DNA from 3 places in the Carnobacterium mobile DSM 4848 genome. Region 1 is predicted to be linked to each of the others. Evidence: predicted binding sites of a transcription regulator. Region 1 holds the regulator's gene; each other region holds the start of a gene.

Region 1 (2,281 bases):
CCTACCGCATTTGCAATTCCTTGTCCTAAAGGACCGGTTGTTGCTTCGACTCCATCTGTATAGTGAACCTCGGGATGTCCAGGAGTTTTACTGTCCCATTGACGGAAGCTTTTTAGATCTTCAATAGAAACTTGGTAGCCTGCTAGATGCAGTAAGCTGTATAACATCATTGATCCATGCCCGGCTGAAAGAACAAATCGATCACGATCGACCCATTTTGAATTTTTAGGGTTCACTTTTAAGTGTTGAGTCCAAAGGGTATAAGCCATTGGCGCTGCTCCCATTGGCAATCCAGGGTGGCCCGAATTGGCTTTTTGTACTCCATCTATACTTAGTGTTCTAATCGTATTTACCGCTAGTTGGTCCGTATTGTCAAACAATTAAATCATCCTTTCAATTGTGTTACCTCTAGTTTACTGTTTTATCGCTATCGAAGCAACGACTGAATACAATAATTTGAAAATATTTTTGATTGTATCCAGCAGTCTAAATTGCTTTTAGCGATTATGAAAGCCTTTTTCTTTTTGAATCTTTTTCAACTTATCAGGGGTTACATCATTACCAGTCTCATCAACGACTTTTAAACCTTCGATATGGTTGCGCATGCCTCCACGAAAAGCTGCTAAATAGGCTTCACGTAATTTTTTTTGTTCTGTTTGTTCAGAAAGACTCAAACCTTCATTTTTAGATTTTCTTGCTAATTCATTAATTCTTTCTAGTTGATCTTTAGGCAACATTTTACTCACTCCATTTTTTTATTCTTTCACTACTATACCAAAAAAAATAAGGAAATACATTAAATTAGTTTGCAAAATAGCGAACATTTGTTTGATTGTCATATAATTTTATGGTATTCTGTCAATGAGTATACAATCTAAGAAATGAGGTGCGATTATTTATGCGTAAGACTCCTGAATCTAGACAGATGGAAGTATTACATTATATTCATGAACAAGTGCAGTTAAAGGGTTACCCGCCGACTGTGCGTGAAATTGGAACAGCCGTTTCTTTGTCTTCTACATCAACTGTCCATGGTCATTTAGCAAGATTAGAAAAAAATGGGTACATTCAACGTGACCCAAGCAAACCGCGTGCGATTGAGTTAACAGCTACTGGTTTGTCAAAACTAGGTATTCAATTGGAACACATTCCTTTACTGGGTACTGTCACAGCTGGCGAACCTATCTTAGCAGTAGAAGAAGCAACAGATTATTTCCCGCTTCCTCCTAACTTAAAACAAGAAAGCGAAGCTCTCTTTATGCTGACTATTCGCGGTGAAAGTATGATCAATGCTGGGATATTCGACGGCGATGAAGTGATTGTCCGTAAACAATCAAGTGCAAATAACGGTGACATTATTATTGCTTTAACTAATGAAGATGAAGCCACTTGCAAAAGATTTTATCGAGAAAGTAATTACTATCGGTTACAACCAGAAAACGATACAATGGATGCTATTATTTTAGATGAAGTAACCGTCCTTGGAAAAGTTGTCGGCCTTTATCGAAGCCATATTTTTTAAACACAAACAATTTAGAGCAACTAACGTAGCTAAAGTTGCTACAGGCATGATAAAGTGGATATCGAGTCTGCCGTTTGGAACATATTTAATAAAAATTATTAAGAAATGGAAAAGAGGTCGGCCCTTTGGGTCAACCTCTTTTTGTTTATTGGTTCTTTATCGAATTGTGTTGGTCATGCTTAATAATGAAATTTCCTCCGGAATTTACGCGTCTGCTTGCATGAGCCATGGGAACGACTGGAGCCTTACATGTCACCAGCCTTTCAAGCCTCAAACGAAGCCTAACCGCTTCGTAATTCGCATTGAATCCTTTACATGGCTGCAAGGAGCCGCTATTCCTCCGTAAATTTCAAGTTGTGGAATAGACTCATTCTTCTTACCAACACTAAAAATAATAGAACCTGTTTATTTATTTGTTAAAGAAAAAAATCAATATTCCATTAAAGCTAAAATATCGTAGTCTTTAATTTTATCGCGGCCTTTTAATTCACTTAATTCAACAAGGAAAGCTGTCCCTACAACTTCTCCACCTAATTGTTCGATTAATTTGATGGTTGCTGCAATGGTGCCGCCTGTGGCTAAAAGATCATCACAAACTAAAACTTTTTGGCCAGGTTTAATGGCATCTTTATGAATTTGTAGAATATCATTGCCGTATTCTAGACCATAGTTAACTTCAACCGTTTCACGCGGAAGTTTCCCTTTTTTTCTTGCAGGAGCAAAACCGATACCTAATTCATAAGCTACAGGACAACCAAC
Region 2 (2,281 bases), 350 kb from region 1:
GTTCCAAGAGCCGAAGATCAAATGGAGTTACCCGAAAAAAGCCATCCCAGCCGTCCTAGAAAGAAATATCAGGGGGAGCTTATTCAAATGGATGCCAGTTCCTATAACTGGTTTGGTAAAGAGGTGACACATCTTCATTTAGCTATTGATGACGCTTCTGGTAATATCGTTGGGGCTTATTTCGATACGCAAGAAACACTCAAGGGTTATTATCATGTGCTCAATCAGATTCTAACGAAACAAGGCATTCCCTTAGCTTTTTTGACAGATAAACGAACGGTTTTTGAATACACATCAAAAGCCATGAGAGCGGTTGAAGAAGATACATTTACCCAGTTCGGGTTTGCCTGTCATCAACTCGGTATTGAGATTAGAACTTCATCTATTCCACAAGCTAAAGGACGTGTAGAGCGCTTAAACGGGACTGTTCAATCGCGACTTCCTGTAGATTTAGAATTAGCTGGAATACAATCTATTGAGGAATCCAATCATTTTTTAACGAAATGGGTTAGAACTTTCAATAAGAAGTTTGGTCATAAAACGAAGGAATCCATTTATGAAAAGGCACCAACTAAATCTGAAATCAATTTGTTATTAGCACGAGTAGCGAATAGAAAAGTGGATAGTGGGCATCATATTCGTTATCAAAATAACTACTACCTGCCTACGGAAGGTAGTGAAGATAAATACTTCACACGAAAATCAAAGGTGCTAATTATCGAAGCGTTTAATGGAGATATCTATGTAAATATAGCTGAAAAAATATACACAACAAGGAGCCTGAAAGAGCATGACTATTACTCAAAAGAGTTTGATCCGATTCCAGAGCAAAAAAAAGAAAGACGCCAGTATATTCCCCCACAATCTCACCCGTGGAAACTAGAATCTTTCAAAAGATATCTTCGCAGTGTCGGAAAAACACTCGAAGAGTACGAAGCTGAACAAACAGCTTAAGGCTAATTTTAACAAATTCAGTCACATTAATGCAAGCTTTTGCGAAGTAAAAGCTTGCATTAATGTGACCCTTGGTTTTGGGACATTTTTACTTTCGCTTGACATCTTTTATACATTTAGTGAGACACTGCCTCAACTTAAGCTTATGGTTGTAAGAACGTATGTTCAGTGGTAGAATAAAGCCAGTATAAATTATTATAAATAGGTATACTTTACACTTTTTAAAAGAATAATAGACTGGATGTGAAGTAAAAAGATGGAAAAAGACCAATTTGACCTAATTTCTAAGTATCAACCTAATGGAGACCAGCCTGATGCGATTAAAGAATTAGTTAAAGGAATTGAAGAAGGAAAAAAAGAGCAAACGTTGCTTGGTGCAACCGGAACAGGCAAAACGTTTACAGTCTCTAATGTGATTCAAGAAGTAAACAAACCGACACTCGTTATTGCACACAATAAAACATTAGCCGGTCAATTATATAGTGAATTTAAAGAGTTTTTTCCAAATAATGCTGTTGAATACTTTGTTAGTTATTATGATTACTACCAACCTGAAGCATATGTTCCTTCAAGTGACACATTTATTGAAAAAGAATCTAGTGTGAATGATGAAATCGATAAATTACGGCATTCAGCAACAAGTGCTTTATTAGAGCGACGTGATGTTATTGTTGTGGCATCCGTTTCTTGCATTTACGGTCTAGTTAATCCTATTGATTACCGCGACCATGTATTGTCCTTGCGTGTTGGGGCGGAAATGAAGCGTGATGATATGCTGCGTCGTTTAGTAGATATGCAGTTTGTCCGAAATGATATTGATTTTCAACGGGGGAATTTTCGAGTAAGAGGAGATGTAGTCGAGATATTCTTGGCTTCTCGTGACAGCGATGCGGTTCGGATAGAATTTTTCGGAGATGAAATTGATCGAATTCGAGAAGTCGATGTTTTAACCGGAGAAGTTAAAGCTGAAGTCCAGCATGTACCTGTTTTTCCAGCTACTCACTTTGTAGCAAATGAAGAACAAACGCGTAATGCAGTAAAAACGATACAAGCCGAACTGGAAGAACAACTAAAAAAATTGCGTGCAGAAGATAAACTCATTGAAGCCCAGCGACTAGAACAACGGACCAACTATGATCTGGAGATGTTATTAGAAATGGGCTATTGTTCAGGAATCGAAAACTATTCTCGACATATGGATGGCCGCAAACCTGGTCAGCCACCATACACATTGATAGATTTCTTTCCAGAAGATTTTTTGATTGTCGTGGATGAATCGCATATCACCATGTCACAAATTAGAGGCATGTTCAATGGAGATAAAGCG
Region 3 (2,281 bases), 580 kb from region 1:
TAAGTAAAATAGATATAATTAATAGAGTTAGGCAGACCTAAAAATAAAAAGCAGGTGAAGAGAATGACACCCAATAAAGAAGACTATTTAAAAATCATTTATGAACTTGGCGGAACAGATAAAAAAATAAACAATAAAGAGATTGTAGAAAGATTAGCAGTTTCGGCAGCATCTGTCAGTGAAATGATGTCTAAATTATTAAAAGAAGGATTTATTGAGCGAGTTCCTTATCAAGGTGTGCAACTTACAGCAGAAGGTTTGCGGAAAGCTAGTACCCTTATCCGAAAACATCGTTTATGGGAAGTCTTTTTAGTCGAACACTTAGGTTATTCTTGGAACGAGGTCCATGCAGAAGCAGAAGTATTAGAACATGTTTCTTCAGTGGAATTAACCAATCGGCTAGAAGGTTACTTAAATTATCCTAAAATATGTCCTCATGGAGGAATGATTCCTGATAAAAATGGCGTTTTAAAAGAACCGCAATTACCGACTTTAACTGAACAACCAGTAAATCAAAAAGTTAGAATTAAACGAGTAGCGGATGAAAGAGAATTATTAGATTATTTAGTGTCTATCGGGATTCAAATAAATGATGTTTATACGATTGTGGAAGTGGGAGCTTATGAAGGGTCTATTGTAATGGAAAAAGAGAATAAGCAGTTTCAGATTAGTTTTAAGGCAGCTTCTAGCGTATATGTTCAAGCTTTATAGAAAAGGACACCCTTAGGGATGTCCTTTTTTGTCTAAAAAAAAAATAGTACCAAAGGATAAGATGAACAAATCTTGTATAAGAATATACGTTCGCGTATAATTATAATAGAGAAAAAAGGGGGTGGAGAAGGTGGAATTTGGAGTAGTCCAATTTGATGAGCCGGTCAGAGATACTTCAAGAAAAATTATTCATATTGATATGGACGCCTTCTTCGCTTCAGTCGAAGAAAGAGAACATCCGGAATTAAAGGGACAGCCTATTATTATTGCCAATCATCCTAAGTTAACAAATGGCAAAGGGGTAGTCGCTACTGCAAATTATGTTGCTCGAACGTATGGCGTTCATTCTGCAATGAGCGCACAAAAAGCTTATGAATTGTGCCCAAAAGGCGTGTTTATTCCAGGAAACTATGAGTTGTACCGTGAAGTTTCAAAAAAAGTCAGAGAGGTTTTTAAGCAGTATACCGATACGATCGAACCGTTATCTTTAGATGAAGCTTATTTAGATGTAACTGAAAATAAAAAAGGGATCAAAAGTGCCACACATATTGCTTATGCTATTCAAAAAGAGGTCTGGGAAAGTGTCCATTTAACTTGTTCTGCAGGTGTTTCATACAATAAATTCATTGCTAAATTAGCTTCTGATTATAAAAAGCCAGCTGGCGTCACGGTTATCCCTCCGGAAGAAGCGCTAGATTTTTTAAGAAAGCTGCCAATTGAAAAGTATTATGGAGTTGGTAAGAAGACAGTAGAACGCATGCACGAATTAAATGTTTTTAATGGAGAAGATCTATACCAGATGAATGAAATGGAATTAATTCATTCTTTTGGGAAAATGGGCTATTCGCTTTACAGAAAAGTTAGAGGTATAGATGATTCTCCTGTTCGCGTAAGCCGAGAAAGGAAATCTGTGGGACGGGAAAACACATATAGAAGAAATCTTACTACTGAAAATGAAGTAACAGCAGAATTGCGTTTTTTAGCTAGAAAAGTTGAACGTTCTTTACTTAAAGAACAAAAACATGGCAAAACCGTAGTTTTAAAAATTCGGTACTCAGATTTCGAAACGGTCACCAAACGATTAACTTTGCCGCATTATCTTCGAGATGCGGAAGAGCTGTTTTTTCATACTCAAAATATTTGGGATGAAATCGGCAACCTTCAAAAAGGGGTAAGACTATTGGGGATAACGGTCACAACCCTTGACCCTTTGTCATTTGAGAATATCGTTTTGCCTCTTTGGGACAATGAGCATTAATCCATATTAAAAATAAACAAGCTAAATTGCATTCTATTTTTTACAAAGGTATAATAAAGATACTAATACAGATTTTTTCTTGTGTTATAATGAAAGGGGAGTTTAATAATGAAGATATCATGGCATGGACAATCATGTGTGCAGGTTTTGACAAATACAGGATATACAATTTTAATTGACCCGTTTATTACAGGAAATGCAAAAAGTGATTTAAATCCAGAGACTGTAGCAGCAGATGCCATTATCATCACTCATGCACATGCTGATCATATTGGCGATACAGAAGCGATTGCTCGTAGAACAGGAGCATTA

Evidence for each region. The regulator LexA, encoded in region 1, represses DNA repair genes until DNA is damaged. The targets are predictions, from matches to a motif close to CNAACANNTGTTNG.
Region 2: the regulator LexA is predicted to act here: its motif matches at 1,109-1,122, upstream of uvrB (excinuclease ABC subunit UvrB).
Region 3: the regulator LexA is predicted to act here: its motif matches at 791-804, upstream of dinB (DNA polymerase IV).

The regions. Positions count from the first base shown of each region.
Region 1 covers NZ_JQMR01000001.1:370,500-372,780, reverse strand. The annotation lists gene tkt (transketolase) at 1-380, opposite strand, end outside; gene BR87_RS01720 (DUF896 family protein) at 498-737, opposite strand; gene lexA (transcriptional repressor LexA) at 899-1,522, shown strand; gene BR87_RS01705 (adenine phosphoribosyltransferase) at 1,952-2,281, opposite strand, start outside.
Region 2 covers NZ_JQMR01000001.1:723,742-726,022, reverse strand. The annotation lists gene BR87_RS03260 (ISNCY family transposase) at 1-954, shown strand, start outside; gene uvrB (excinuclease ABC subunit UvrB) at 1,211-2,281, shown strand, end outside.
Region 3 covers NZ_JQMR01000001.1:951,264-953,544, reverse strand. The annotation lists gene BR87_RS04310 (metal-dependent transcriptional regulator) at 64-711, shown strand; gene dinB (DNA polymerase IV) at 842-1,969, shown strand; gene BR87_RS04300 (metal-dependent hydrolase) at 2,078-2,281, shown strand, end outside.